4 regions of the Hydrogenophaga sp. NH-16 genome follow, and region 1 is predicted to be linked to each of the others. Evidence: predicted binding sites of a transcription regulator. Region 1 holds the regulator's gene; each other region holds the start of a gene.
What was found. Region 1 encodes FNR, which switches genes on or off when oxygen is low (the NO sensors DNR and NnrR bind a similar motif). Its sites were predicted from a motif close to TTGATNNNNATCAA; they were not measured.

Region 1 (7,732 bases):
GCGTAGGCCAGCAGATGGGCGGTGGAGTGTCGGATCATCTCCAGGCCATCGGCGTCCTTGGCAGTCACAATGGCCAGCGAAGCGTCTTCTGCGATCAGGAAACTGGTGTCCACCAATCTGCCGTTGACCTTGCCACCCAGCGCCGCCTTGGCCAGACCGGCGCCGATGGAGGCGGCCACCTCGGCCACGGTCACTGGCCCAGGGAATTGTCGCGAGGAACCGTCAGGAAGTGTGATGTTGGGCATGGCGTGATCAGAGAAACAAAAAAAGCGCGGACTTGGCCGCGCTTGAAAAGAGAAGACTGCAAAAAACTGCAGGCGCGAACTGCTGGCCTCAACTGGCCTGAGCAAAGAGCTCCGGTTTAGTTCGCGGTGTCATAACCAAGCAGTACGAAGTCTAGAGAACAACGAACTTCAATTTTCACACAGTTCTTCGCTGCACTCCTGGCAGATCAGTTGCACTGCGTCTCAAGCCACCCAGGGATCACACAGCTCGTCCCACCCTTGGCAACACAATCCGACATGGCCCGCGAGTCGGCAACCTCCTTGGATGAGCCACTGGCAACACCCCAGACGTTGTTGTTGCCTCTCGCGGCTGATCCACAGGTACCGTTACCGGAGAACTCAAGAATGACCTCGCATCCCATGCCGGTTCCAACCAGGCGTGCGCACTGAACCAACGCATCGCTGTTGGCTTCAGGCTGAGAAGCATAGTTGGTCACAATAGTGCCAACACCGTTGATGGTGTTCACCGCAATCGCACCACGTGCTGTGGCTTCGCCGCCCCCACCACATCCTGCCAAAGTCAAGGACATTGCCAGAACAGACACCCATTTCCATTTGCTCAACACTTGGACTCTCCTGTTTTGTAGTGGCCTGAGCGACCTGCTTTACCCGGCAAATTCTCCCACGGGTAGGGAGGAATATCCCCAAGCAACACACCAATGTAGGAATTTGACGACAGACCACGTACTGGAAATAAGAGAAAACCCCGGGATCGCGGTGCCGCGAGCCGGGGTTGACGTCTCGTACTTGCGAACTGGTCGTCAGAGCGATCAGTGGAACTGCTCTTCTTCAGTCGAGCCGGTCAGGGCCTTCACGGAAGAGGATCCACCCTGGATCACGGTGGTCACGTCGTCGAAATAGCCGGCGCCGACTTCCTGCTGGTGCGACACGAAGGTGTAGCCCTTCTCGCGCGCCTTGAATTCCGGCTCCTGCACCATCTCGGTGTAGTGCTTCATGCCTTCGCCGCGGGCATAGGCGTGGGCGAACTGGAAGGTATTGAACCAGTTGATGTGGATGCCGGCCAGCGTGATGAACTGGTACTTGTAGCCCAGAGCGGACAGGTCGTCCTGGAACTTGGCGATCTGCTTGTCGTCCAGGTTCTTCTTCCAGTTGAATGAGGGCGAGCAGTTGTAGGAAAGCAGTTTGCCGGGGCAGGCAGCGTGCACGGCCTGGGCGAACTCACGGGCGAAGCCGATGTCGGGCACGCCAGTTTCGCACCACACCAAGTCGGCGTAGGGTGCGTAGGCCACGCCACGGCTGATGGCTTGCTCCAGACCGTTCTTGACTCGGTAGAAACCCTCTTGAGTGCGCTCACCGGTCAGGAAAGGCTTGTCGTTGGCGTCGTGGTCGCTGGTGATCAGGTTGGCGGCTTCGGCATCAGTGCGGGCCAGCACGATGGTGGGCACGCCCATCACGTCGGCAGCAAAGCGGGCGGCGATCAGCTTTTCGATGGCTTCTTGCGTCGGCACCAGCACCTTGCCACCCATGTGGCCGCACTTCTTCACGGCGGCCAGCTGGTCCTCGAAGTGAACGCCAGCAGCGCCGGCGGCGATCATGTTCTTCATCAGTTCGAAGGCGTTGAGCACGCCACCGAAACCGGCTTCCGCATCAGCGACGATGGGCAGGAAGTAGTCGATGAACTCCGGCGAACCCGGCTCGATGCCACGGCTCCACTGGATCTCGTCCGCACGCTTGAAGGTGTTGTTGATGCGGCGGACCATGGTGGGCACCGAGTCGTAGGCGTACAGCGACTGGTCGGGGTACATGGTTTCACTGGTGTTGCCGTCGGCAGCAACCTGCCAGCCCGACAGGTACACGGCTTCCAGACCAGCCTTGGCCTGCTGCATGGCCTGGCCGGCGGTGATGGCGCCGAAGGCGTTGACGTAGCCCTTCTTGGCGCCACCGTTGACCTTTTCCCACAGCTTCTCGGCGCCACGCTGGGCCAGCGTGTACTCGGGCTGCATTGATCCGCGCAGACGCACCACGTCAGCGGCGGAGTAACCGCGCTTGACCAGCTTCCAGCGGGGATTGGTTGCCCAGTCTTTTTCCAGGGCTTCGATCTGCTGTTGGCGGCTCAGTTGTTCTTTGAGGGACTGGGGCATTTTGGACTCTCCATGAGGTTGATGAACGGGACGGCTTGTCGCTGCTGCAGACCGGAGCCGATGGGAGAACTTTAAGTCTTATAGAAGACTTTTGGAAGCTCTTATGTCTTATATAAGACAAAAATAAAACCGTTTAAAATCAATAATCTCCAAAACACATTCCGCCATACAAAATCATTTCTCTTGTATTGAGAAATTTTTTTGCAGCGCAGCAGGAGATTTTTCTCATTGCGAAATAACACAACTCCATCTGGAAGACACTGATCACTGTTGACTGGGGCATGATGCTCGCCCTATGTCATCACAGCCAAAGTTACCAACCACACCCGCAAAATTTGGTGCGTATGTCTGCCTCGCGGCCAGCATGGCGCTGGTGGGGAGCTATGTCGCACTCTCCAAACCATTGGTTACAGCCTTTCCGGTTTTCCTGCTTGCGTGGCTCCGCTTCGGTCTCGGGGGTGCGGCCATGTGGAGATGGCTGCGCAAGCCTGCCGAAGAGCCCCAGCTGTCCGCTCGCACACGAAAGCTGCTGTTTCTTGAGTCCTTTCTGGGTAACTTCCTGTTCTCAATCTGCATGCTGTTTGGCGTGTCGATGACCACGGCGGTGTCCGCTGGTGTGGTGATGTCATCCATTCCCGCGGTGGTAGCCGTCCTCAGCTGGGTGTTTCTCAAAGAGCGCATCGGCAAGCGCACCGCTCTTGGCATTGCGTGTGCTGCGGTCGGCATCGGGCTCTTTTCAATGCAGAAGGCCGGCGGGACCGCGCACGCACAAGCTGTCGGATGGTTCGGTCTCGGTCAGCAGTTCTGGGGCAACTTGCTGGTCTTCGCTGCGGTGCTTTGCGAAGCCTCCTATGTGGTCATTGGCAAGCGGCTCACGGAAGGCCTGGGGCCCAAGCGGATATCCGCCATCATCAACCTCTGGGGTTTTGTGCTGGTCACGCCCTTTGGGCTGTGGGCGGCCAGAGCCTTTGACTTCGCCTCCATCACAGCACCCATGTGGGGCCTGCTGGTCTTTTACGCACTCGCCGCCAGTGTCTGGACGGTCTGGCTCTGGATGACCGGCCTGAAGTCCGTTCCCGCCGCTCGCGCCGGGGTGTTCACAGTGATGCTCCCGATCAGCGCAGCCACCATCGGTGTGCTGTTCATGGGTGAAACCCTCAGCACCGTCCAGATGCTTGCTTTTGGTATCGCCTTGCTGGGCCTGGTTCTGGCAACCCTGCCAGGACGTTCAAGCTGAGAGGCTCACGCGCACCACAGACCGGTGGGATCGGTGATTCCCATCCAGAGTGCCCAACCGGAGGTGGCGGCCAGTGCAATACCTGCCAGCCGGATGCCCCAGCCACCCGAGCCGTCGCCTCGCAAACGCAGCAAAAGCCAGGGACCGATGGTCAATGACAGTGACGTCCCAGTAGAGAACAGCGCCATGATCATCGCGCCCTCCATCGCGTTGGCCGACAAAGACGCCACCATCAGCGCGGAATACAGCAGCCCGCATGGCATCAGGGCCCACGCGACGCCGAGCACCGCGGGAGCCTTGGCTCCCAGCCGCCCGAGCACAGGACGCGTCCTGCGCCAGACGCCTTGGGCCAACCCGTCGAGCCAGGCTGGCTGGCGAGCCTGCCAGATCAGCACCAACCCGAGCAGCATCGCCGCCACGTGAAACATGGTCCAGACCGGCCGGATCACCGAAGTGTTGGTTCCGAGCCATGCCAAACCCTGCACCGACCCTGCAGCAAAAGCACCAAAGAGGGAATAACCGAGAAGTCGTCCGGCCTGGAAGGTCAGCAGAGCCGATGTGCTCTGGCGCCCAGTCCCGCCACGGCTGATGCCTGCACACGCGGCACCACACATGGCAACACAATGGGGACCTCCAGCGATCCCCATGAACAGTGCGGTGAGTGCCATGGATGTTTGCATGGCAGAACTCTAGCAGTCGCAGCCCTCGCGCCGGTTCGAAACCACGCGAGTCAGATGATCTTGGAGAAACGCGCCCGGTCCTGGTCGACCTGCAGGTTCTTGTCGAAAACCATGGCAATGGCGCGAACCAGATACCAGCCCGACGGCGTCACCTCCACACCTGAGTCGTCGATGCGAACCAGTCCGTGCTCGGCATAGCCAGCCAGTACCTCCAACTCGCGCGCAAAGTAGCTCTTGCAGTCGATCAGGTGCCCCAGGTTGATCGATTCGAACTGAAGCTGCCCCTGACACATCAGCGACATGATCACGGAGCGGCGCAGCAGGTCGTCCCTGGTCAGTGCCAGTCCACGCACGATCGGCAGCCGCCCCTGGTCCAGCGCGTCGTAGTACTCCTCGATCGTCTTGGCGTTTTGGCTGTAGGTCGCACCAATGCGGCCGATGGCCGAGACACCCAAAGCGATCAGGTCGCAATCCGGCTGCGTGCTGTAGCCCTGGAAATTCCGGTGCAGGCGCCCTTGCCGCTTGGCCACCGCCAGCGCATCCGTGGGCAGCGCAAAGTGATCCATGCCGACATAGACATACCCCGCATCACTCATCGCATCCAGTGAAGCCGACAGCATCGACAGCTTGTCTCCCGCGCTGGGCAACTCGGCAGCGACGATTCGCCGTTGCGGCTTGAAACGCGCCGGAAGATGCGCGTAGGCATACAGCGCGATGCGGTCGGGGCGCAACTGGTTGACCTGGGCAAGCGTACGGGCAAACGACTCAGGGGTCTGCAGCGGCAATCCATAGATGAGGTCCACATTCACCGACTCAAACCCGATCTTGCGGGCTGTCTCGACCAGAGCGAACACCTGTTCGGCCGGCTGAACCCGGTGCACCGCTTTCTGAACAGCGGGATCGAAATCCTGTACACCGAAACTCAGTCGGTTAAAACCCAACCTGGCCAGTGTCTGCAAGCGCTGGTCCGTCACCGTGCGGGGGTCAACCTCGATGGAGTACTCGCCTCCGGGCACGAGCGTGAAGTTGCGCCGGATCATCGTCAGGAGGTCTTCCAGCTCGGCGTCGGACAGGAAGGTGGGCGTCCCTCCTCCCAGATGCAGCTGGGACACGGCATGCCCTTTGCCGAAATGCTGTACCTGCAGCTCCACCTCACGCGACAGATACCGCAGGTATTCCGCAGCCCTTTCGTGGTGTTTGGTGATGACCTTGTTGCAGGCGCAGTAGTAGCAGACAGACTCGCAGAAAGGAATATGTACGTACAACGACAGCGGCAACGCGAGCGAGCCTGCCCGACGTTGTTCCAGCGCCTGGATGTAGTCGCTCTCCGTGAACGCTTCTACAAAGCGGTCCGCGGTGGGGTACGAGGTGTAGCGGGGCCCCGGGATGTCGAATCGCTTGAGCAATTCGTCTGAAATGGCGTGACTCACAAACAATTCTCCAGTTCTCAGCGCGAATGTGCACCAAGGCGGAAATCGCACCCTTGATCAAGATCAAGGGCCATCCAAGCCCCGGGTTTTCCCCCATGCTCGCAACGAGGATGAGAGCGCCCGCCTTGCTGGCACTTGTGGCCATGCGTTAAGCTTCGGGCGAAATCTGGAAGATTTATGGACATTCACAGCATCAAAGTCGCCTGTTCCAGCTGCAACCTTCGGGAGTTGTGTTTGCCAATGGGCCTCAATCCCGAGGAAATGGGCAAGCTGGACACCGTGATCTCCACGCGCAGGAGGATCAAGCGGGGAACCGCGCTGTTCAACACCGGCGACAAGTTCACTTCGCTCTACGCAGTGCGCTCGGGCTTCTTCAAAACCTGCGTGACCACGGCCGATGGGCGAGACCAGGTCACCGGCTTCCAGATGACCGGAGAAATCATCGGCATGGACGGCATCGTCAGCGACCGCCATTCCTGCGACGCGATTGCGCTTGAGGACGCCGAGGTCTGTGTGATGCCGTTTGACCAGGTCGAGGAACTCTCGCGGGAGTTCACCACACTGCAACACCATGTCCACAAGATCATGAGCCGGGAAATCGTCCGCGATCACAGTGTCATGCTGCTGCTGGGCAGCATGCGTGCCGAGGAACGTCTCGCAGCGTTCCTTCTCAATCTCGTCCAGCGTCTGCATGCACGAGGTTTCTCGCAGTCAGAGCTCATCCTTCGGATGACCCGGGAGGAGATTGGAAGTTACCTGGGCATGAAGCTCGAGACCGTGAGCAGGACTTTCTCGAAGTTCGTTGAGGAAGGCACCATCGAAGTCAAACAACGCTACGTACACATCAAGAACACCGATGCACTCAAGCAGATCGTGAACCCTCAGAGCTGCCGTTGAGTCTGGGCGTTTGAACGAAAGAAACCCCGCTTGGGCCCAAGGCCTGAGCGGGGTTTCTCTTTGTGTGCAAGCCGAGGGTTAGCCGCACCCGCCGTTGCGGGCGCAGTCCCGGGGGCGCTCCGCTTCGGGAACCGGGCAGCGGTTGACTTCGAACGGAGACATGGACAACAGGGTGGTCAGCGCGCTCGATGCCATGGTGACGCCCCAGAACACAAAGAACGCCAAGGTGTAGATGGCTTGGCGAGACAACTCCAGGGGGCTGCCGAACCAATGGAGATCACCAGGGTCGACCATGGCGAAAACAACCATCTCAAGCACGGCAGCCACCAGAAAGGCAGGCCAAGCTATCCACATCCACCGCTGAGCATTCATGAGCGTCACCTTCACTCCTGTGTTGTCACATCCGGTGGTGTGGCGTCCTACTTGGAGGGTGCCGCCGGGACGACGGGGGAGGCGGCGTGATTGCGGGCCTGATGGGCCGGCTGCAACTTGGCCATCGCATCGACCTTGGCCTGCCCTTCCAGTCGCTGAGCCGCCGCAAGATCCCTCTCGTAATCGGACTTGTTGAGCACAGGGTCTGGATTCTTCACGGCGATGACCACGGTGACCAGACCTGCAATGATGACCAGCAAAGGACCGCCCACCACCATCCACATGTGCGGGACCTTCCACCAAGGTGTGCTTGGTGCGCGGTCAACTGGACGAGAAATTGCTGACATGACTTGTTCCATAAGGCTTATAAATCCAGTTTAGCGCGGAACGATGAAGACCGCCTTCTCCACGACCTCGGACGCATCAGCGGCGGTGGACCGGACGGTGAACCGTATCGGGTGCGATCCGGCGGGTGCGGCGTTGGGCGGGATCTGCACCCGCACGGCGGCGGAACGCACTTCAGTGGAAAGCACGTCCACCTCGGTTTCCGACGCGATCATCACGCCCTCAAGACCGTCGACGCTGATCTGGTAGCGCTGCGGCGACTCGGTCGCATTCATGATCTGCAGGCGGAACACGTTTTCGATGCGCCCCTGCTCCACCATGCGCGCCAGCGCGCCACGGTCGCGAATCACATCAACTTTCAGCGGCGTGCGCAGGAAGAGACTGA
Region 2 (7,732 bases), 660 kb from region 1:
TACTACAACGAATTAGAGATATTGGAATAGTTAAACAAGATAGGGACAAAAAAAGCGCCGCCGGAAGGGGTTCCGGGGCGCTTTTTGACGGGTGTTCAGCCGCGCTGGTGGCCGTTCAGAGGGTGTGGGTGACGAGCTTGAAGTCCGGGTCTTCCGCGAAGGGCTTGATCTGGAAGCCCAGGCCCTTCATGAGCTTGAGCATGCCGGGGTTGTTGGCCAGCACCAGGCCCTCGATTTCGGCCAGCCCCTTGTCCCGGGCCTCTTCCATGATGCTGAGCATCAGGCGCGATCCCAGGCCCTTGCCGTTGAAGTCGTCGGCCACCACCAGCGAGAACTCGCAACTCGATTTGTCCGGGTTCGTGATGTAGCGCGAGACACCGACGACGCGCTCGGTCTCGACGAACTCGCCCCCGTCGGCGACCTTGCGCTCGCGGTGGATGGCCACCAGGGCCATTTCGCGGTCGTAGTCGATCAGGGTCAGGCGCGAGAGCATGGACGGCGGCAGCTCGGTCATGCTGGAGACGAAGCGGTAGTAACGGCTCTCGGGCGAGAGGTTCTGCACCAGGTCCTGCAGCATCTGGGCGTCGTCCGGGTGGATCGGGCGGATGGTGTACTCGCCGCCGCCGCGCAGCGGCCAGACCTGCTCGTAGCGCGCCGGGTAGGGCAGGATGGCCAGGTGGGCGTAGTTGCGCGCCGTGGCCGGCGCGCTCTCGATCACGATGCGGGCGTCCACCGCCACCGCGCCGTCCTCGTCGACGATGATGGGGTTGATGTCCATCTCGCGCAGCTGGGGCAGCTCGCAGACCATCTCGGAGACGCGCAGCAGCACGTGTTCCAGCGCGTCCATGTCGACCGCGGTGGCGCCGCGCCACTCGCCCAGGGTGTCGGCCACGCGCGAGCGCTCGATCAGGCGGCGCGCCAGGAACTGGTTGAGCGGCGGCAGCTCCATGGCCTGGTCGCCGATCAGCTCGATCATGGTGCCGCCGGCGCCGAAGGCGATCACCGGGCCGAAGGGGTCGTCGGTCTTGAGGCCGATGTAGAGCTCGCGGCCGCGCTTGCTGCGGGCCATCTTCTGGATCGTCACGCCGTTGATCCGGGCGCCGGGCTGCAGCCTGGCCACGCTCTGGATCATGGTGTTGTAGACGTCGCGCACCGCGGTCGCGTTCATCACGTTGAGCGCCACGCCGTTGACGTCGCTCTTGTGGCTGATGTCGGGCGAGTCGATCTTGAGGGCCACCGGGTAGCCCAGCTGGGTCGCGATCATCATGGCCTCGTTGGGCGAGCGCGCCAGGATGGTCTGGGTGACCGGGATGTGGAAGGCCGAGAGCAGGGCCTTGGACTCCATCTCCGTCAGCACCTTGCGGCGCTCGGTCAGCACGTTCTCGATGATCAGGCGCGCGCCCTCGATGTCGGGGTTGGCCAGGGTGGAGAGCGGCGGCGGCGTCTGCTGCAGCAGCTGCTGGTTCTGATAGAAGCTGGCGATGTTGCCGAAGGCGCCCACCGCTGCCTCGGGCGTGCGGAAGCTTGGAATGGCGGCCTTGCCCAGCACCTCGCGCGCCTCGCCGACGGACGCATCGCCCATCCAGCAGCACAGCAGGGGCTTGTTCATGCGCGCCTTGGCCTCGGCCATCACGCGCGCCACGTCGGTGGCGTCGACGCCGGCCTTGGGCGAGTGCACCACCAGCACGCCGTCGACCGAGCGGTCCTGACCGGCGGCGTGGAGGGCGGCCAGGTAGTGTTCGGCGACGGCTTCTTCGGACAGGTCGACCAGGTCGCTCAGCGATGCCAGCGGGGGCAGCTTGGGCTTCAGTTCGGCCATGGTCTCGGGCGAGAGCTTGCCCAGCTGCAGCGCGATCTCGCTGACCCAGTCGGCCGCCAGCACGCCGGGGCCGCCGCCGTTGGTGATGATGGCCAGCCGCTTGCCCACCGGGCGGTAGCGCGAGGCCAGGCACTTGGCGGCCGAAAACAGTTCGACGAAGGAGCGCACCCGCACCGCACCCGCGCGGCGCAGGGCGGCGTCGAACACGTCGTCGCTGCCGACGATGGCACCGCTGTGGGTCTGGGCGGCCTCGTTGCCGGCGGTCTTGCGGCCGGCCTTGAGCACCACCACCGGCTTGGCGTTGGCGGCGGCGCGCAGCGCGCTCATGAAGCGGCGCGCGTTGGAGATGCCTTCAAGATAGACGACGATGCTGTGCGTTTGTGCGTCGGACGCCAGGAAATCGAGCACCTGGGCGATGTCGACCGAGGTCTTGGGGCCCAGTGAGACCACGGTGGAGAAGCCGACGCCGTTCTGGGTGGCCCAGTCCAGGATGGACGAGGTCAGGGCGCCCGATTGCGACACCAGGGCCAGCGGGCCGACGGCCGCCAGCGGACCGGCGACGCTGGCGTTCAGGCCGCTGCGCGGGCGCTGGAAGCCTAGGCTGTTGGGGCCGAGCAGGTGCATGCCGTGGCGCCGCGCCACCTGGTGCATCTCGCCCGCGATCTCGGCGTTGGCACCGCTGCCCACCACCAGGGCGGCCTTGCACTTGATGCGGCCGGCCACTTCCAGCGCCGACAGGGCCTCGGCCGGCGGCAGCGCGATGATGGCCAGGTCGGCCCGGGTCTGGGCCAGGTCGGCCAGGGTGCCGCTGGTGTGGATGTCCAGGAAGACCAACGTGCCCGAGAAGCGCTGGCCGGTCAGCGCGGCGCAGAGGGTGCGCGCGTGGGCGATCTGGCTGTCCGGGTCTTCGTGGTTGCCGGCGAAGACGGCGATGGACTCGGGCTGGAAGAGGGGGGTGAGGTAGTGTTTGTCCATATTTCTTTCAGTCGGCCCCGATGAGGACCCTGACATGTGCGGCCACGCTGCGGGCCAGGGGGCTGAGCACGTAGCCACCTTCGAGGCAGGAGATGACACGGCCGTGGCAGTGTTTTTCGGCGACTTTCATCAGTTGTTGTGTCACCCAGGCGTAGTCGGCCTCGACCAGGCCGAGGTTGCCCATGTCGTCCTCGCGGTGGGCGTCGAAGCCGGCGGAGATGTAGACCAGCTGGGGCCGGAAGGCCTCGAGCGCGGGAAGCCAGTGCTCCATGACCGCGGCGCGAAAGGCGTCGCTGCCTGAGCGGCTGGGCAGGCCGACGTTGACCATGTTGGGTCCCACCGCCTGCTCGCCGTTGAAGGGGTAGAGGCCCTTCTCGAAGATCGAGCACATCAGCACCCGTTCGTCGCCGCGGAAGATGTCTTCGCTGCCATTGCCGTGGTGCACGTCGAAGTCGATCAGCGCCACGCGCTCCAGGTGGTGCACGTCCAGCGCGTGCCGGATGCCGACGGCCACGTTGTTGAAGAAGCAGAAGCCCATGGCGGCCGAGCGTTCGGCGTGGTGGCCGGGCGGGCGGATGTTGCAGAAGGCGGTGGGGGCTTCGCCGGCCAGCACCAGGTCGGTGGCCTGCACGGCCGCACCGGCGGCGCGCAGCGCGGCCTGCAGGGTGTGGGGGCACATGTTGGTGTCCGGGTCGACCGCGCGCAGGCCTTCGGTGGGCGCGGCATCGAAGATTTCCTTGACGTAGAGCGAGGCGTGGGCGCGGCCGAGCTGCTCTTCGGTGGCCAGCGGCGCGTCGTAGGGCACCATGTAGTCCAGCAGCCCCTTGACCAGCAGGTGGTCGTTGATGGCGCCCAGGCGTTCCGGGCACTCGGGATGGTGCGCGCCCATGTCGTGGCGGGCGCAGTCGGCGTGGCTGATGAAGGCGGACAGCATGGTTCGGGTCTCCTCGGGGCGGCGGATGCCTGCCGGGCGACTGCGCGCCCGTGCAGATTGACTTGTGTCAATCTAGACCCGAAGCCTGACGGCTGCCTTGACGCAACGCAACCAGAACAAGCAGGAACCCCTTGGCTCCTTTCCAGAATGCGGCGGAACTGGCTTCGCCAGGCCGCTCGCATTGCCCCCTGGGGGGTGACGCCGAAGGCGGCGCGGGGGGGTTAACGGAGCCCGGTGAGAGAAGCCGCGACCGCCCGCTTGAAAGGGGTGAAGCGCTCCCCGAGTTCCACCATGCCGCGGCGCAGCCAGCGCGCGGGCACGTGTTCGCGCGTGTAGAGGGTCGCCACGGCGTGGGTGGCCATGTAGAGGCCGCGCGCGGCGCGCTGGTGGACCAGCTGGTAGCGCTCCAGCAGCTGGGGCGAGGCGATGTCCTGGCCGTTGCGGTGGGCCTGGATCAACGCCTTCGACAGGGTGTCGATGCTGCGCAGGCCGAGGTTGAAGCCGTGCGCGGTGACCGGGTGCATGCCGACGGCGGCGTCGCCCACGACGGCGAAGCGCTGGGCCACGAAACGCCGCGCCCACACCCCCACCAGCGGGTAGGCGTGGCGCGTGCTGATCAGACGCATGTCGCCCAGCTGGCCACCGAAACGGCGCGTCATTTCGAGACCGAAGGCAGCCTCGTCCAGGCCCAGCAGCGGCTGGATGGCCTGGTGCGGCAGGGTCAGCACCACCGAGGAACGCGGACGGCCGCTGACCGGGTCGGGGTTCATCGGCAGCAGGGCCAGGGTCTGGCCGTGGTCGAACCACTCCCAGGCGGTCTCTTCGTGCGGCCGCTCGTGGGTCATGTTGCAGACCAGCATGGTGCGGCCGTAGTCGTGCATGTCGGCGGCGATGCCCATGGCGCGGCGGGTGCCGGAGTGGCGGCTGTCGGCGGCCACGACCAGGCGGGCCGACAGGGTCTCGCCGCTGGCCAGGGTCAGGCGGGCCGACTGGGCGTCGGTCTGGATGCCAGTGACCTGCTGGCCGCAGCGCAGCTGGGGCGCCGGCCCCTCGCCGTCGCCCATCGCGGCCTCGAAGGCGGCGCGGCGGATGTGGTGGTTGGCAACCAGGAAGCCCAGCTCGGACTTCGGGCTGAGGTCGTGGCCGATGCGCATGCGCGACTGCGCCCTGCCAAAGCCGCCGTCGAGCACCAGCGCGTCCTTCAGCGGCGCGATGTTCTCGTCGCCGAGCCGCGGCCACAGGCCCAGCTGGCGCAGCTGTTCGGCGCTGTGCTGGGTCAGCGCGATCTCGCGGCCGTCAAAAGCGGGTTTCTGCAGCGATTCGAGGGGGCTCTGTTCGATCAGGGTGGTGCGCAGGCCGCTGCCGCGCAGCGCCCGGGCCAAGCTCAGGCCGGCCGGCCCGGCGCCCACGATGAGGAGGTCGTGTTCCATGGCGCGGCAGCTTACGTGTGTGCCACGGCCACGGGATTGACTCAGGTCAACGGGCACAAAAAAGCCCCGGCGAACCGGGGCTGTGAGGGCTGAGGAGAACCGTTCAATGTAGGCTGTGACGCATCAACTGGCCTTGGCACCGGGGCCGTCGCAGCCCATGCCGCCGCCCATGGCGCCCATGCCGCGGTGGCCGCCGTGGCCGCCTTTTCCGCCCATGCGGTGTTCACCCTTCATGCCGGCGCGGTGGAAGCCGCCGTGGGCCTGGGTGTCGAACACCTTCTGCTGCTCGGGCGTGAGCGCGGCGTAGAAAGTCTTGACCGTCTCGATGCGCTTGGCCATCGCGGCATCGCGCTCGGCGCGCAGCGCCTGCATCTTGTCCAGGCGCTGCGGCGTGGTCAGCTGGCTCCAGTCTTCCCGGGCCATGCCGGGCGCGCCGGCTGGCGGGTTCGGCGCGGTGCCGGCGACGTAAGCGTTCCAGGCGGCTTCCTGCGAGGCGGTGATCTTCAGGGCCGACTTGAGCTGCGCCTGGTGTTCGGCGTGGCGCTTCTGCATGCGCTCCAGGCGCTGGGCGCGGCGCTCTTCCCACTGCTTGCTCTCGGCTCCGGCCTGGGTCCCCTGGCCGCGCTGGCCCATGTGCTGGGCGTGCATCTGCGGGTCCATGCCGTGGTGCTGGCCCATGCCCTGGGCGATGGCGGTGGCCGAGACGCCTGCGATGCCGGCGAGGATGGCGGCGACGACGAGGCTGCGTTTGGCGAAGGGTTTCATGCGTAGGCTCCTTGAGGTTGAGGGGGCGGACACCGGGGCGGGATGCCAGGGTGCCATGGGTTCAGTGTCATACCCCCGTGTGTACCGTTGTCTGCCCTTGTGATGCTGTCCGGTAAAGATTTGTTCCAGTACCGGCGCGCTGGGGAGCAGGGGGTTTGATCCTCGTCAAGGATGGGCCAGGTCGTCCAGGATCGGGCAGTCGGGCCGCTCGTCGCCGGGGCAGTGGCACAGCAGGGTGTGCAGGCTGCGCTGCATGGCCTGCAGCGCCTCGATGCGCTGGGCCAGATCGTCGTGGTGTTTCTGGGCAATGCGCTTGACGCTGGCGCTGCTGCGCCGCCGGTTGTGCCACAGGCTCACCAGCTCGGTGATGGCGTCCAGCCCGAAGCCCATGTCGCGCGCGCGGCGGATGAAGCGCAGCGTGTGCACATCGGCCAGGCTGTACTGGCGGTAGTTGCTGCCGGTGCGCGCCACCGCGCCCAGCAGGCCCAGCGACTCGTAGTGGCGCAGCATCTTGGGCGAGATGCCCGAGAGCTGCGCGGCGGTGCCGATGCTGACCGGCCAGCGGATGGTCGCGTCCTGGGCGGTGTCGCTGTCCGACACCGGAGTGCCGGCCGGATCGGATTTCATGCGGCGACCTGGTATCCCTCTTCCCGGATGGCGGCCGCCACCGCTTCGCGCGGCTGGGCGGTGTTCACCTCGACGAGGTTCTGCGCGCGGTCGATCTTGACCTCGGCCTGCGGGTCCAGGGTCTTGATGGCCGTCTGCACGGCGCGTTCGCAGTGGCCGCAGGTCATGCCCTGCACGGTGAAGGTCTGTTGGCTCATGGAGTGGCTCCAGGGTTGAAAGGCATCATCTTCAGGCTTGACACGGTGTTAAGGTCAAGCAATTGGTGAGCAGACGATACACCTTGTGGCTTGACCTTCCCATGGTGGGAAAGCTTATAAACGGGTTCCCCCTGCGCCGCTTCGCGTCTTCCCCCTTGGGGACCTTGCCAGTGGCCCGGCAGAGCCGGTTCCACGGCAAGTGCTTGAACAAAAACCATGAACACCCCTGTTGCTGCTATTTCCGACGACACCTGCCAGATCGACCTGGGCATCGGTGGCATGACCTGCGCCTCCTGCGTCTCGCGCGTGGAGAAGGCCTTGCGCAAACACCCGGGCGTGGAGGCGGCGACGGTGAACCTGGCGACCGAGTCGGCGCGCATCGTCTACCGCGGCAGCGACGCCACCCACGCCGCGGCGCTGATGCGGCGCGCGGTGCGCGATGCGGGCTACGAGCCGCGGGCCATGGACGCGCCCGAGGTGGAACAGGATCGTCTCTGGGGGCTGCCGGCGGACCTCTGGCCGGTGGTGATCGGCGCGCTGCTGTCGGCGCCGCTGGCCCTGCCCATGGTGGGCGACCTGTTCGGCAAACACTGGATGCTGCCGGCCTGGATCCAGTTCCTGCTGGCAACGCCGGTGCAGTTCTGGCTGGGCGCGCGCTTCTACAAGGCCGGCTGGCACGCGCTCAAGGCCCTGACCGGCAACATGGAGCTGCTGGTGGCCATCGGCACCACGGCAGCCTGGGCGCTGTCCACCTGGCTGTGGTTCAAGGCCGAACCTGGCGAGATGGTGCACCTCTACTACGAGGGCGGCGCGGTGGTGATCACCCTGGTGCTGCTGGGCAAGTGGCTGGAGGCGCGCGCCAAGCGCCAGACCACCGACGCGATTCGCGCGCTGCACGCGCTGCGGCCGGAAAGGGCCCATCTGGTGCCCGATGGCGTCAAGCGCACCGAGATGAGCGATGTGCCGGTGGACGAACTGCTGGCGG
Region 3 (7,732 bases), 2.0 Mb from region 1:
CCCGTTCCACGGGCGGTTCCTGCTGTTCATGATGCCCGCCGCTGCCCTGGCGCTGGCCGAAGGGGTGGAGCGCTGCCGTCAATGGCTGCGCGACCGGCACCCGGGGCTGTCAGGCAGCGTGTACCTCGGACTGGCCAGCCTGCTGCTGTTCCATGCCGTTGACCTTGACAGGCAGCATCTGCGGGACCACCCGGTGATGGAGGAGATCAAGCCGCTGATGAAGGAGGTGGCTGACCACCGGCGCGTTGGGGACCAGATCTATGTGTACTACGGCGCGGTGCCCGCGTTCTCCTTCTACGCAGCGCGGTACGGGTTCGAAACCGGCGAGTTTGTTGAAGGGACTTTTCACCGCTGGGAGCCGGCGCTCTACCTGAGCGAGATCGATCGTGTGCTGGGCGCGGGCCGGACCTGGTTCGTTTTCAGCCACAACTGCAACCACTGCCGGCCGCGCGTCAGGGTCAACGAGCAGCGTTTCATCCTCGACCACGCGGACCGCCGGGGAGCGCTGATCGAACAACTGGACGGCCCCGGCACCACGGCCTACCTGTACGACCTCGGACCGCCACGGTCCGACCCGGGGCTGGCAGCACACCGGTAAAATCACGTTCCAGCGAGCCGGTGCTTCCCCGGCTCGCTTTTTTTGTCTTCCGGAAGCCATGTAGAGGACCACCATGTACAAAAACCTCGCTGCCGCGCTCGCGGCCGCCTGTTTTTTCTCCCCCGCTTTTCCCCAATCCACGGCGCCGGTCAAGGCCGCGTTCGTCTACGTCGCGCCACTCACCGACGCCGGCTGGGTGCGCCAGCACGACCAGGGCCGCCTGGCCGTGGAGGCCGCGCTGCCTGGCCAGGTCAAGACCAGCTACGTCGAGAACGTGGCCGAAGGCCCGGACGCCGAGCGCGTGATCCGCGACCTGGCGATGCAGGGGAATCAGATCATCTTCACGCCCAGTTTCGGCTACATGGAACCCACGCTGAAAGTGGCGCGCGAGTTCCCCAACGTGAAGTTCGAGTCAGTCACTGGCTACAAGACCGCGCCCAACGTGGCGGCGTCCAATGCGCGCTATTACGAAGGCCGCTACCTCGCCGGCATTGCCGCCGGCCGCATGGCCACGCAGGCCGGTTACGTGGCGGGGTTCCCGATTCCCGAGGTGTTGCAGGGCATCAACGCCTTCACCCTGGGCATGCGTTCGGTGAATCCCCAGGCCACCGTGCGCGTCGTGTTCCTCGGTGAGTGGTTCAACCCGCCGCGCGAGCGCGACGCGGCCATGAGCCTGATGAACCAGGGCACCGAGGTACTGGCCTTCCACACCGGCTCCAATGCGGTGATGGTGGCCGCGCAGGAGCGCGGCAAGCTGGCCGTGGCCTACCACTCCGACATGCGCAAGGTCGCGCCGGACGCGCAGGTCGCTGCCGTCACCCACCAGTGGGGCGACTACTACACCCGCCGCGTCAAGGCCGTGCTGGACGGCCGCTGGCAGAGCGGCAGCATCTGGGGCGGTGTGCGCGAGGGCATGATCCGCGTCGACAGCTTCGGCAGCAAGGTGCCGGCCGCCGTGCAGGCCGAGGTGCTGGCGCGTCAGAAAGACATGGCCAACGGCCGGCTGACGGTATTCGCTGGGGGCAAGACGGGTGTGAAGGACAACGAGGGCAAGACCATGATCGCCGCCGGCCAGTCGCTGGACGATGGCGCCATCCTGGGCATGAACTGGCTGGTCGAGGGCGTGGCCACGAAGCTGCCGCGATGACGCGCGCCTCCGAATGGCGACTATGTGGCAGGCGCTATGCGGCCGGTCCCCGGAGCCGCTAAGCTCCGGGTTCGATGAAAGCCTACCGTGCCGCCCTTCTGAGATTCGATGACCAAGGCCAGCCGCTCTACGACAGCGACGGCCTGCTGGTCGTCGGCCCCGATGCTTCCGGTCGCAAGGTGGTGCGCGCCGCGGGCAGCCACGACGCACTCATCGACCGCTTGGCCGGTGTCGCAGTTGAAGACCTGCGCGGCCACCTGATCGCACCCGGCTTCATCGACCTGCACGTGCACTACCCGCAGACCGACGTGATCGGTGCACCGGCCGCCGGCCTGCTGCCCTGGCTCGAAAACTACACTTTCCCGCACGAAAGCCGCTTCGCCGACAAGGCCTACGCCCGTGGCGTGGCGGAGTTTTTCTTCGACGAACTGGCGCGCCATGGTGTGACCACCGCGCTGACGTTTGCCACATCGCACCCGGTCTCGGTGGACGCCGCCTTCGAGGCCGCCCAGGCGCGGGGTCTGCGCTTCATCACCGGCAAGGTGCTGCAGGACCGCCACAGCCCCGACGGTGTGCGCGATGAGACCGAGCAGAGCCTGATCGACACTGAAGCACTGATCCGGCGCTGGCACGGAGTCGACCGCCTGGGCTACGCCATCACCCCGCGCTTTGCGCCCACCAGCACCGACGAGCAGCTGCGCGGCGCGGGCGAACTGGCCGCGAAATACGGCGACGTGTGGATCCAGTCGCACGTGGCCGAGAACCGGGACGAGGTGAAGTGGGTGGCCGAGCTCTACCCGCGGGCCCGCAGCTACCTGGGCGTGTACGGCGACTTCGGCCTGCTGCGCGACCGTGCGGTCTATGCCCACTGCATCCACCTGGACGCACACGACCGCATCCTCATGCGCGAGACCGGTGCGTCGGCGGCCGTCAGCCCCACCAGCAACCTGTTCCTGGGCAGCGGCTTCTTCGACTACGCCGCCGCCGACGCGGCCGGCATGCGCTACGGCCTTGCCAGCGATGTCGGTGGTGGCACCAGCTTCTCGCCCTTCCACACCATGCTCGCCGCCTACTACATCGGGCGGGAGGGGCACACCAAACCGGGCCTGAGCCTGACGCCCGGGCAGCTCTGGTGGCAGCACACCGCGGGCGCAGCGCGTGCGCTGGGGCTCGAACGCGTGGTGGGCAACCTCACTCCTGGGCACGAAGCCGACTTCGTCGTGCTGGACCCGAAGGCCACGCCGCTGCTGGAGCGCAAGACGGCACAGGCCGATTCACTGGATGAGCTGCTGTTTGCGCTGATCGTGCTGGGCGACGACCGCCTTGTCGCAAAGACCGTGACGGCGTGATCCTTACAATCTGCGGCTTACCTCCGGAGCACGCAGCATGAGCATCAAGAGCGACAAATGGATCCGCCGCATGGCCGAGCAGCACGGCATGATCGAGCCTTTCGAGCCGGGCCAGATCCGGCAGAACGCCGCGGGCCAGAAGATCGTCAGCTATGGCACCAGCAGCTACGGCTACGACATCCGCTGCGCACCCGAATTCAAGGTCTTCACCAACATCCACAGCACCGTGGTGGACCCGAAGAACTTCGACGAGAAGAGCTTCGTCGACATCAACTCCGATGTCTGCATCATCCCGCCCAACAGCTTCGCTCTGGCGCGCACCGTGGAGTACTTCCGCATTCCGCGCAGCGTGCTGACCATCTGTCTGGGCAAGAGCACCTATGCCCGGTGCGGGATCATCGTCAACGTCACGCCCTTCGAGCCCGAGTGGGAAGGCTATGTGACGCTGGAGTTCTCCAACACCACGCCCCTGCCCGCCAAGATCTACGCTGGTGAAGGCTGTGCCCAGGTGCTGTTCTTCGAGAGCGATGAGGTCTGCGAGACCAGCTACAAGGACCGGGGCGGCAAGTACCAGGGGCAAGTGGGCGTGACCTTGCCCAAAACCTGAGACGGCGTTCTCTAGACGGAAAAACCCATATTTTCGGCTTGACTTTTGTCAGGCAGGTTTCATCGCTGCCCGATAAAATCAAGAGGTTTGTCCGATTCCACCCCAATCCGGTGCGAAATTGCCCTTCCAAATGATGCCCGTCTGCCGGGCGCCCGCTTTTCTCGACCAGCATGTCCGAATCCACCTCCGCCGCTTCTTCGCCTGAACCGATTCCCCTCGGGCAGCCCCTGCCTCACCGCAAGGTGATCCGGGGCTGGCTGACGCCGATCGCCGAGCAGCGGACGGCCATGGGCATCGTTCTGCTGGCCGTCGACTGGGCGGTCTTCCTGGCGCTCATCGTCGGCACGGTGCTGCTGGACGCCTGGTGGGCCAAGCTGCTGTGCGGCCTGGCCGCGGGTTTCGTGATCGGTCGCCTGTTCATCATCGGCCACGACGCCTGTCACCAGAGCTACACGCCGCACCGGGGCCTGAACCGCATCCTGGGTCGCATTGCCATGGTGCCCTCGCTCACCCCCTACAGCCTGTGGGAAGTCGGCCACAACGTGGTGCACCACGGCTACACCAACCTCAAGGGCGTCGACTTTGTCTGGGCCCCGCTGACCAAGGAAGAGTTTGAAGGCCTGACGCCGGGCCGCCGCTTCATGGAGCGCATCTACCGCAGCGGCTGGGGTCCGGCGCTGTACTACCTGGTCGAGATGTGGTGGAACCGCATGTATTTCCCGCGCAAGACCTACATGGGCACCAGCCGCCCCGAATTCACGCGCGACGGCGTGTTCGTGACCGTCTACGCCGCGCTGTGGATCGCCGCACTGATCGGTGCCGCCTACGCCACCGAACAGTCCGCCTGGGCCCTGGTGGGCTACGGTTTTGTCATCCCGTTCCTGTTCTGGAACGCGATGATCGGCTTCGTGGTCTACGTGCACCACACCCACACGGCGGTGCAGTGGCACGACGACAAGCACGCCTGGGCCAAGGCCGCGCCCTTTGTGTCCACCACCGTGCATCTGACCTTCCCGATGAAGATCGGCGCGCTGATGCACCACATCATGGAACACACGGCGCACCATGTGGACATGAGCGTGCCGCTGTACAAGCTCAAGAACGCCCAGAAGCTGCTGGAGGACACGCTGCCCGGCCGCATCATCATCCAGCGCTTCTCCTGGCGCTGGTACTTCGAGACCGCGCGCAAGTGCAAGCTCTACGACTTCACGCGCCGCTGCTGGACCGATTTCCAGGGCCGCCCGACCAGCGATTTCAAGCCGGCTGTGGCCTGAAATCCTCAGCCCCGGTACTTTCTCAAGCGCTGCCTCGGCAGCGCTTTTTATTGCTGCTTTCGTTTGCATAATGTGGCGATGGCCCCGCCGCAGGCGGCCCGAGGAGCAGTGCATGAAATGGGAAAACAACCGCCAGTCGGACAACATCGAGGACCGCCGCAACCAGCCGGGAGGCGGCATGTTTGGCGGCGGTGCCCCGCGCCGTGTGGGCGGACGTGGCATCGGCTTCGGCACCATCGTGATCGCGCTGATCGCGGGCTGGATCTTCGGTATTAACCCGCTGACCATCCTGGGGGCGCTGGGCGACGGGGGTGAGCTGGTGTCCGGCCCTGCTCAGACGGTACCGGCGGGGAGCACCGACAGGCCGGACGATGAGATGGGGCGCTTCGTCTCCTCCGTGCTGGCTGGCACCGAGGATGTCTGGACCGCCATGTTCCAGCAGGGTGGTGCCCAGTACCAGCAGCCCCGGCTGGTGCTGTTCCGGGGCGCGACACCCACGGCCTGCGGGACGGGGCAGTCCGCCATGGGCCCGTTCTACTGCCCGGGCGACCAGAAGGTCTACATCGACCTGAGCTTCTACGACACTCTGCGACGCCAGCTCGGTGCGCCGGGCGACTTTGCCCAAGCCTATGTGATCGCGCACGAGGTGGGGCACCACGTGCAGAACCAGATGGGCCTGACGGAAAAGATGGAGCAGGCCCGGCGCCGTGTCAGCGAGCGCGAATACAACGCGCTGTCGGTGCGGCTGGAACTGCAGGCCGACTGTTTTGCCGGCATATGGGCGCATCACAACCACAAGAGCAAGGCGATCCTGGAACCCGGCGATGTCGAGGAAGCGCTGAATGCGGCGGCCGCCATCGGCGACGATGCCCTGCAGCGCAAGAGCCAGGGGCAGGTGGTCCCGGACAGCTTCACCCACGGCACCAGCGAACAGCGCCAGCGCTGGTTCCACAAGGGGCTGGAAACCGGCAGCGTGCAGGCCTGCGACACCTTCAACACGCGGGCCCTCTGAGTGCCGCTGCCCAACATTTGGGCAATCAAGGGTCAAAGTGAGACAATAGACGGCTAACCTGAAAGTCCATGACCCAATCCTTTTCCGAACTCCAGCTCTCGCCCAACCTCGCCCGTGCCATCGCGGAAATGGGCTACGAGAGCATGACACCCATCCAGGCGCAGGCCATTCCGGTCGTGCTGCAAGGGCGCGACGTGATGGGTGCCGCGCAGACCGGCACCGGCAAGACGGCGGCCTTCTCGCTGCCCCTGCTGCAGCGCATGCTCAAGCACGAGAACGCCTCCACCTCGCCCGCACGCCACCCGGTGCGCGCCCTGGTGCTGCTGCCGACGCGCGAACTGGCCGACCAGGTGGCCGACCAGATCAAGCAGTACGCCAAGCACACCCAGCTGCGCAGCACGGTGGTGTTCGGCGGCATGGACATGAAGCCGCAGACGCTGGAGCTCAAGAAGGGTGTCGAGGTGCTGGTGGCCACGCCGGGCCGTCTGCTGGACCACATCGAGGCCAAGAACTGCGTGCTCAACCAAGTCGAGTACGTGGTGCTCGACGAAGCCGACCGCATGCTGGACATCGGCTTCCTGCCCGACCTGCAGCGCATCCTGAGCTACCTGCCCAAGACCCGCACCACGCTGCTGTTCTCGGCCACCTTCTCGCCCGAGATCAAGCGCCTGGCCAGCAGCTATCTGCAGGACCCGATCACCATCGAGGTGGCGCGCTCCAACGCCACGGCCTCCACGGTGGAGCAGCATTTCTACCGCGTGGACGACGACGACAAGCGCCAGACGCTCAAGCAGATCGTGAGAGAGCGTGGTGTGACGCAGGCCTTCGTCTTCGTCAACAGCAAGCTCGGCTGCGCCCGCCTGGCCCGTTCGCTGGAGCGTGAAGGTCTCAAGACCACGGCCCTGCACGGCGACAAAAGCCAGGACGAGCGCCTGAAGGCGCTGGATGCCTTCAAGAAGGGTGAAGTCGACCTGCTGGTCTGCACCGATGTGGCTGCGCGTGGTCTGGACATCAAGGACGTGCCGGCGGTGTTCAACTTCGACATCCCGTTCAACGCCGAGGACTACGTGCACCGCATCGGCCGCACGGGCCGCGCCGGGGCGTCGGGTCTGGCCGTGTCCTTTGTCAGTGGCAAGGACACGCGCCTGATGGCCGACATCGAGAAGCTGATCGGCAAGAAGCTTGAGCTCGAAGCGCTGGAGTTGGAGGCCGACCGCAAGCCCGCTGGCCGTTTCAACGACGGCCAGCGCGCCTGGCGCGAAGGCGACGACGAAGGTCGCCGCGAGATCCGCCAGGCCCGCGAAGCGCGCGAGCCCCGTGAACCGCGCGAAGAACGCCGTGCATCGCGTCCGGCGCGTGCGCCTGCTGACCCGCTGTTCGACAAGCCCTATGAGCCCGCCCTGGCGGCAGACGCCAAGCCGTCCTGGGAGGCCGCGGCAAAACCGGCGGCCACCAGCCGCCTGTCCCCCAACATCAAGTCCCGCAAGAAGGTGCCGGCGCTGTTCAAGGCTTCGGCTCCGGCGGAAAACACCTGAGCCCGCGGGGCTCAGGCGCCCGGCTTCTGGGCCTGCGCGCAGCGCACGCTGATGCGTTCGGCATCGCCGTCGGACCCGATCCGGGCCGCGGTCAGGCAGCCGCCCCACACGCACCCGGTGTCCAGCGCCAGCAGATCGTGGCGCGGCACCTCGCCCAGGGTGGACCAGTGCCCAAAGGCGATGCGGGAGCCTTCGCTGCGCCGCTGCGGC
Region 4 (7,732 bases), 1.5 Mb from region 1:
AGGCGTGCGGGCGCAGCACGGCGATGTGGTCGGTGATGGTCTTGGCATTCGACGGGCCGACACCGATGTTCACCATGGTGATGCCCGAGCGGTCTTCGCGCAGCAGATGGTAGGCCGGCATCTGCGGCAGGCGGGGCAGGGCCTTGCCCAGCGCGTCGATGGCCTGCGCCGACAGGTCGGCGCGGCGCGTGACCACGTTGCCCGGTTCGACGAAGGCGATGTAGTCGCTGCGCGGGTCGGCCATCTCGGCGTGGCCGAGCTTGATGAATTCGTCGATGTAGAACTGGTAGTTGGTGAACAGCACGAAGTTCTGGAACCAGTCGGGCGAGGTGCCGCTGTAGTGGCGAAGGCGCTGCAGCGAATAGTCCACCCGCGGGCCGGTGAACAGCGACAGCGGGTGCGGCTCGCCGGGTTTGGGTTCGTGCGTGCCGTTGGCGATGCCGTCGTCCATGACGGTCAGGTCGGGCAGGTCGAACACGTCCCGCATCAGGGCGCGGCGCTCGGGGCCCATCTCGCCCTCCACATGTTCATGCTCGGCGAAGGAGAAGTGGATCGGGATCGGCTGCGTGCTGGTGCCCACCTCCAGCTTGCCGTCGTGGTTGGCCAGCAGCAGGCGGAACTGCTCCAGGTAGTAGTCGGCGTACAGGTCGGGACGGGTGAGCGTGGTCTCGAAGCGGCCCGGCCCGGCGACGAAGCCGTAGCTCAGGCGGCTCTGCAGACCGGCCTCCTGGCGCGAGACGCTGCGCGAATGCAGCCGCACGAAGGGGTAGCAGGCGCGGATGCGGGCACCCCCTGGTTCGGCACCGGCCACGAAGTCGTGCATGGCCTCGCGCAGGAAGGCGACGCTGCTGTCGTAGATGTGCTGCACCTGCGCCAGCGCGGCGGCCGGGTCGTCGAACAGCTGGGGGGCGATGAAGGTGGGGGATTTGTGCATGGGGCTATTGTGGCCATGTGTGACGGGCTTCGCATGACAGTGGTGGCGCTACAGTGGCGGCAGCCTGGGTCCTTCTGCTGCGCCATGTCCATGACCGATTCCTGGGGCCTTGTGCCCGATACACCTGCCGCCGCTGTGCTGGCGGTCGCCCTCGGCTGCGGCCTGCTGGTGGGCATCGAGCGCGAGCGGCGCAAGGGCAGTGGCCCGAACCGGTCGTTCGCCGGCCTGCGCACCTTTGCGGTGACCAGTGTGGCCGGCGCGGCGGCGGCGCTGACCCAGATCGGCGGGCTGGTGGTCGCCGGTGCTCTGCTGGTGGCCGGGCTCGCCCTGCTGGCCTACCAGCGCGACCGCTCCGACGACCCCGGAACGACGACCGAGATCGCGCTGCTGCTGATGTACCTGACCGGCGTGCTCTGCGTGTGGAGTCCGGCGCTGGCGGCGGGCCTGGCCGTGGGCCTGACCGCGCTGCTGGCCGGGCGCGAGCGCCTGCACCGGTTCGCACTGCACTGGCTGCGCCCGGGCGAGGTGCGCGATGGCATTGTGTTGGCCGCGCTGGCGCTGATGGCCCTGCCACTGGTGCCCGACCAGCCGCTGTGGGGCACGCCGCTGAACCCGCACAAGGTGGTGCAGCTGCTGGTGCTGCTGCTGGGCGTGCAGTCGGTGGCACACCTGGCGGCGCGGCTGCTCGCGGCGCACCACGCGGTGGCGGTGTCGGCGCTGGCCTCGGGCTTCGTGTCCAGCACGGCCACCATCGCCACCCTGGGGCTGGCTGTGCGCGAGCAGGGCGCCCAGCCCCGCCTGATGGCCGGCGGCGGCCTGCTGTCCTGTGTGTCCACCCAGGTGCAGCTGCTGCTGGTGGCCGCGGCCATGCAGCCGGCCTGGCTGGCGCGGCTGTGGCTGCCGGCGTTGGTGGGGGCCGGGGTGGTGGCGCTGTGGGGCTGGGTGCTGTTGCGCGGTGCGCCGACCGATGGCGACGGGCTGGTGGTGTCGTCGCCGCGCATCGAGGGACTGTCCGTGCGCGGCGACGACCGCATGTTCAGCCTGCGCGGTGCCGCGGCCGTGGCCGTGCTGCTCAGCAGCGTGCAGCTGGTGGTGCACGCCCTGCAGCGCTGGCTGGGCGATGCCGGCCTGGTGGCGGGGGCGCTGGTGGCCGCGCTGGCCGACCTGCATTCTGCGCTGGCGGCGGTGTTCTCCGCCACCACCCCCGTGTCGGGGCCGGCCGGCGTGTGGGCGGTGGCGCTGGCCTTGCTGGTGCACGCGGCGAGCAAGAGCGTCACCGCCGGGCTCACCGGGGGCATGGCCTACCTGCGCTGGCTGGCGCCGGGCCTTTGGCTGCACACCGTGCTGGTGGCGGCCGGGTTGCTGTGGTTCAGCTCTTGACGGGGTCGCGCATGGTCACGAACTCTTCGGCCGCCGTCGGGTGGATGCCGATGGTGCTGTCGAACACCGCCTTGGTGGCGCCGGCCTTCATGGCCACGGCGAAGCCCTGCACGACCTCGCCGGCCTCGGCGCCCACCATGTGCAGGCCCACCACGCGGTCGCTGGCGGTGTCCACGATCAGCTTCATCAGCGTGCGTTCGCTGCTGCCCGAGAGCGTGTGCCGCAGCGCCTTGAACTCGCTGCGGAACACGGTGACCGCGCCGAACTTCTCGCGCGCCTGCGCCTCACTGTAGCCCACGGTCCCGATGCTGGGGTGGGTGAACACCGCGGTGGGGATGAACTCGTAGCCCATGCTGCGCGGCGCCTTGCCGGGGGCCGGGCCGAACAGCTGGTCCACCACCACCATGGCCTCGCCCAGCGCCACCGGCGTGAGCTGCACCCGGTTGGTCACGTCACCCACGGCCCAGATGCTGGGCACGTTGGTGCGGTAGTGTTCGTTCACGATGACCTCACCTTGCGCGCCCTGGGCCACGCCCAAGGCCTCCAGGCCCAGTCCCTGCACATTGGGCTTTCGGCCGGTGGCGTAGAGCACGGCGTCGGCCATGACGACATTGCCGTCTTCCAGCTCGGCGCGCAGACCGTCCGCGGTTTTGCGGATGTCCACCACGCCGGCGTTCAGGCGCAGGTCCACACCCGACTTCTGCATCTCGCCGGCCACGAAGTGGCGGATCTCGTCATCGAAGCCGCGCAGCACCTGTTCGCCCCGGTAGAGCTGGGTGACCTTGGCGCCGAGGCCGTTGAAGATGGACGCGAACTCGCAGGCGATGTAGCCACCGCCGACCACCAGCAGGCGCTGCGGGAAGGGGTCGAGGTCAAACACCTCGTTGGAGGTGATGACGTGCTCGCGCCCGGTGAAGTGCGGCACGAAGGGCGTGCCACCGGTGGCAATGAGGATGTTCGCGGCGGTGCAGGACTGGTGGCCCGGCGAGCCATCGGCGTTGAGCGTCGCCACGGTGATGGCGTGCGGTCCGTCGATGCGCGCAAAGCCGTTGATGACGGTGACGCCCGAGCCGCGCAGCAGGTTGGCGTAGACGCCGTTCAGGCGCGAGATTTCCTTGGTCCGGTTGGCCTTGAGGGTGGACCAGTTGAAGGTGGGGGCGGCGTCCAGTTCCCAGCCAAAACCGCGCGACTCCTCGAAGGCGTCGTGGTAGTGCGCCGCGTAGCTGTAGAGCTTCTTGGGGATGCAGCCCACGTTGACGCAGGTGCCGCCCAGGCCGTCGGTGCCCAGGGTTTCGGCCAGCGCCACGCGGGCGCCGCGGCCGGCGGCCATGCGGGCGGCACGCACACCGCCGCTGCCGCCGCCGATGACAAAGAGGTCGAAGTCGAAAGAACTCATGGCTTCAGGTGCAGGACAGGAAGCCGGTCAGTGTACGAGGGCACCTCTTGGCACCTTCCGAGCAGGGGCTCTCAGGCGAGGGCGCGCACCTCGTCCTGGGCCATCACGCGCCGCCGTGCCATCTCGCGGCCCATGCCGATGGTGTCGATGCCGACCAGCCGCTTCCTGGCCTCCGGGTAGGCCAGCGATTCCTCCAGCAGGATGTGGTCCAGGTACAGCGCCTCGAACACGTCCAGCGCGTGCCGAAGCTCGGCCGGGTCGAACCAGAGGTTGCCGTTGGCGGCCGCTTCCAGGGAAGGGGCGATCTGGATCCAGTTCTCTTCCAGCCAGCCGTGGTCCTGAATCAGGTGCTCGGCCGCCTGAACGACCTCGGCGTCCTGGCTGGCCAGCAGCGCCGGGAAGATGTGCTTTTCTTCGTCCAGGTGGTGCTGGCGCGCCTCGGTGTTGAAGTAGTTCAACACGCGGCGGGCCAGCGCCCGGGTGGCCGCGTTCAGCCCGTCGGACTCGATGGCGTCCACCAGCCCGTGCAGCTGCCGCACATGGTCCTGGATGTCCTGGTGGGTGCTGTCGAGAAACTCGAAGATGGCAATGGAGACGGGGGCTGCGCTCATGGGAGACTCCTTGATGGCGTTCAGGCCATTCTGGAGACGCGGCGCCGCCGCCCATTGATCTGCCTCAAGAAATGGCTCCCCCCGCGCCGCCTTCGGCGTCACCCCCGGGGGGCGGCACTGGCGGCCCGGCGAAGCCGGTTCCGCGGTGCCACTGGATCAACTACCCTTCTGTCGTGGGTGCCTCAGTACGTATACACCCCGCGCCCCGTCTTGCGGCCCAGCCAGCCGGCCGCCACCATCTCCTTGAGCAGCGGGGCCGGGCGGTACTTGCTGTCGTTGAACTCGGCCATGTAGACGTTCATCACCGCCAGGCAGACGTCCAGGCCGATCATGTCGGCCAGGGCCAGCGGACCGATGGGCTGGTTGGTGCCCAGCTTCATGCCGGCGTCGATGTCCTCGGGCGTGGCGATGCCCTCGGCCAGCACGAAGAAGGCCTCGTTGATCATGGGCACCAGGATGCGGTTGACCACGAAGCCGGGGGCGTTCTTCACGGTGATCGGTGTCTTGCCCAGGGCTTCGGCCAGGGCCTTGACCGCGTCGTGCGTGGCGTCGCTGGTCTGCAGGCCGCGGATGATTTCCACCAGCGCCATCATGGGCACGGGGTTGAAGAAGTGCATGCCGATGAACTTGTCGGCGCGCTGGGTCGCGGCGGCGAGCTTGGTGATGCTGATCGAACTGGTGTTGGTGGCGACGATCACCTCGGGCGCCAGGATGCCGTCGAGCTGCTGCAGGATCTTGACCTTCAGACCCTCGTTCTCGGTCGCGGCCTCGATGACCAGCTGCGCGCCCTTGAGGTCGTCGTAGCTGGTCGAACCTTTGATCAGCGCCAGCGTGGTGGCCTTGCCCTCGGCGGTCAGCTTCTCTTTCTTGATCAGGCGGTCCAGGCTGCCGGCCACCGTGGCCAGGCCCTTGTCCACCGCGGCCTGGGCCACGTCGACCATGACGACGCGGATGCCGCTGACGGCGCAGGCCTGCGCGATGCCGTTGCCCATGGTGCCGGCGCCGATGATGCCGACGGTCTGGATGCTGCTCATGTGGGAATCACTCCTGGAAGATGAGGGTAAAGACGGAGGCGCTCTAGGCGGGCCAGCCTACTGCGGCGAAAGGCCCTGTGCTACCTTGCCCCGCATTGTCGCGCAGCGTCCTGCAACGGCATGACAGGCGCGCGACGCCAGGAGTCAACATGTTCGATTACATCGTCGTGGGCGGTGGGTCCGCCGGCAGCGTGCTGGCCGGCCGCCTGAGCGAAGACCCGGCCGTGCGCGTGGCGCTGCTCGAAGCCGGGCCGCCGGACCGCAGCGTGCTGATCCACTGCCCGGCGGGGCTGGCGGTGATGGCCAAGTACCAGCTCAACGGCTGGGACTATTCCACCGTGCCGCAGCCAGGCCTGCACGGCCGCCGGGGTTACCAGCCGCGCGGCAAGGTGCTGGGCGGCTCCAGCTCCATCAACGCCATGATCTATGCGCGCGGCCACGCGCAGGACTACGACGCCTGGGCCGCCGAAGGCAATCCGGGCTGGTCGTTCGGCGAGGTGCTGCCGTACTTCAAGCGCGCCGAGCACAACGAGCGCGGGGCCGACGACTGGCACGGTGCCGGCGGCCCGCTGAACGTGATGGACCTGCGCTCGCCCAACCCGGTGCTGCCCGACTTCGTCGAGGCGGGGCGCCAGGCGGGCTACCCGGTCAACACCGACTTCAACGGCGCCGAGCAGGAGGGCGTGGGCGTCTACCAGGTCACGCACAAGAATGGCGAACGCTTCAGCGCCGCCAAGGCCTACCTCACGCCGCACCTGGGGCGCAGCAACCTGCGGGTGATCACCAGCGCGCTCACCACGCGCGTGGTGACGGAACAGCGGGGTGGGCGCCCCGTGGCGGTGGGCGTCGAATACCGGCCCGATGGCGGCCGCGGCGCGCCGCAGACCCTGGCCCTGAACCCGGGTGGCGAGGTGCTGCTGAGCGCCGGCGCCTTCGGTTCGCCGCAGCTGCTGATGCTCTCGGGCATCGGGCCGACCGCGCACCTGTCGGAACATGGCGTGGCCGCGGTGCACGAACTGCCCGGCGTGGGCGGCAACCTGCACGACCACCCGGACGTGGTGATGGTGGTGAACGCCCCTCGTTTGACTTCACTGTTCGGCATCTCCCCGAGCGGCATCGCCGACATGGTCAAGGGCGTCTTCGAGTGGCGCAGCCGCCGCAGCGGCATGCTGACCACCAACTTCGCCGAGGCCGGCGGCTTCATCAAGAGCTCACCCGAGGAGGCGATTCCCGACCTGCAACTGCACTTCGTGGTCGGCAAGCTGGTGGACCATGGTCGCAAGACCGTGCTCGGCCATGGCTACTCCTGCCACGTCTGCCTGTTGCGCCCCCGGAGCCGCGGCACGCTGCGCCTCGCCAGCACCGACCCGCAGGTGGCGCCGCTGATCGACCCGGCCTTCCTGCAGGATCCGGACGACGTCGCGCGGCTGGTGCTGGGCTTCAAGCGCATGCGCGCATTGCTGCAGCAGCCGGCACTGGCGCGCCATGGCGGCATCGAATCGGCCGCCTCGCGCGACGCGCAGAGCGATGCCCAGATCGAGCAGTTCGTTCGCCACCACGCCGACACCATCTACCACCCGGTCGGCACCTGCCGCATGGGGCCGGACCCGGCGGCGGGTGCCGTGGTCGACGCTCGGCTGAAGGTGCACGGCGTGGACGGGCTGCGCGTGGTCGATGCGTCGGCGATGCCCAGCGTGGTCGGCGGCAACACCAATGCGCCGGTGATCATGATGGCTGAGAAGGCCGTGGATATGATTCGCGACGACCGCCGGGCCGCCGTGGCCTGAACCCGCAGGAGCGAACATGATTCTTGAACACGCCGACATCTGCATCGACCCCGCCAAGGCGGCCGACTTTGAAGCCGCGATCCTGCGCGGGGCCAGCACCGTGATTGCCCAGGCCAAAGGCTTTCAGGGCTTCAAGGTCAACCGCAGCATCGAAAGCCCGGGCCGCTACATCCTGAACATCTACTGGGACACGCTGGAAGACCACACGGTGGGTTTCCGCCAGTCGCCGGCCTTTGCCGAGTGGCGCAGCATCGTCGGCCCGTTCTTCCTGCAGCCGCCGGTGGTCGAGCACCTCGAACTCGTAGGCAAGAGCTGAAAGACAACGCATACGGAGCGCGTGCCTGCTCCAGTGATGCGGTGGAACCGGCTTCGCCGGGCCGCTCGCATCGCCCCCCGGGGGGTGACGCCGAAGGCGGCGCGGGGGGTGCCTATTTCTTCCTCATCAGCGTCGACTTGCCGAACAGGCTCTCGATCAGGTCCACCGCCAGCTCGGCGGTGCGGTTGCGCACATCGAGCGCCGGGTTGAGTTCCATCACGTCCAGCGAGGCCAGGCGCCCCGTGTCGGCGATCATCTCCATGCACAGCTGGGC

Region 2: a site for FNR is predicted at 5,195-5,208, ahead of ubiM (5-demethoxyubiquinol-8 5-hydroxylase UbiM). Genes of this name have one in related genera too.
Region 3: a site for FNR is predicted at 3,740-3,753, ahead of DD542_RS01060 (fatty acid desaturase). Genes of this name have one in related genera too.
Region 4: a site for FNR is predicted at 4,376-4,389, ahead of DD542_RS07315 (hemerythrin domain-containing protein). Genes of this name have one in related genera too.

Annotation. Positions count from the first base shown of each region.
Region 1 covers NZ_CP029344.1:3,002,692-3,010,423, forward strand. The annotation lists gene thrS (threonine--tRNA ligase) at 1-245, opposite strand, end outside; gene DD542_RS14445 (DUF4189 domain-containing protein) at 452-847, opposite strand; gene aceA (isocitrate lyase) at 1,055-2,386, opposite strand; gene DD542_RS14455 (DMT family transporter) at 2,682-3,623, shown strand; gene DD542_RS14460 (sulfite exporter TauE/SafE family protein) at 3,629-4,303, opposite strand; gene hemN (oxygen-independent coproporphyrinogen III oxidase) at 4,354-5,733, opposite strand; gene fnr (fumarate/nitrate reduction transcriptional regulator Fnr) at 5,911-6,630, shown strand; gene DD542_RS14475 (hypothetical protein) at 6,709-7,002, opposite strand; gene DD542_RS14480 (FixH family protein) at 7,050-7,286, opposite strand; gene ccoG (cytochrome c oxidase accessory protein CcoG) at 7,380-7,732, opposite strand, start outside.
Region 2 covers NZ_CP029344.1:3,661,871-3,669,602, reverse strand. The annotation lists gene DD542_RS17725 (bifunctional acetate--CoA ligase family protein/GNAT family N-acetyltransferase) at 116-2,794, opposite strand; gene DD542_RS17720 (histone deacetylase family protein) at 2,802-3,728, opposite strand; gene ubiM (5-demethoxyubiquinol-8 5-hydroxylase UbiM) at 3,950-5,158, opposite strand; gene DD542_RS17710 (Spy/CpxP family protein refolding chaperone) at 5,282-5,923, opposite strand; gene cueR (Cu(I)-responsive transcriptional regulator) at 6,089-6,550, opposite strand; gene DD542_RS17700 (cation transporter) at 6,547-6,747, opposite strand; gene DD542_RS17695 (heavy metal translocating P-type ATPase) at 6,964-7,732, shown strand, end outside.
Region 3 covers NZ_CP029344.1:212,777-220,508, reverse strand. The annotation lists gene DD542_RS01080 (glycosyltransferase family 39 protein) at 1-598, shown strand, start outside; gene DD542_RS01075 (BMP family ABC transporter substrate-binding protein) at 672-1,745, shown strand; gene guaD (guanine deaminase) at 1,820-3,094, shown strand; gene dcd (dCTP deaminase) at 3,132-3,701, shown strand; gene DD542_RS01060 (fatty acid desaturase) at 3,872-4,975, shown strand; gene DD542_RS01055 (neutral zinc metallopeptidase) at 5,088-5,987, shown strand; gene DD542_RS01050 (DEAD/DEAH box helicase) at 6,056-7,522, shown strand; gene DD542_RS01045 (symmetrical bis(5'-nucleosyl)-tetraphosphatase) at 7,534-7,732, opposite strand, start outside.
Region 4 covers NZ_CP029344.1:1,512,020-1,519,751, reverse strand. The annotation lists gene DD542_RS07330 (AMP nucleosidase) at 1-934, opposite strand, end outside; gene DD542_RS07325 (MgtC/SapB family protein) at 1,019-2,314, shown strand; gene gorA (glutathione-disulfide reductase) at 2,304-3,710, opposite strand; gene DD542_RS07315 (hemerythrin domain-containing protein) at 3,782-4,321, opposite strand; gene DD542_RS07310 (3-hydroxybutyryl-CoA dehydrogenase) at 4,504-5,355, opposite strand; gene DD542_RS07305 (choline dehydrogenase) at 5,505-7,142, shown strand; gene DD542_RS07300 (antibiotic biosynthesis monooxygenase family protein) at 7,159-7,458, shown strand; gene rocF (arginase) at 7,571-7,732, opposite strand, start outside.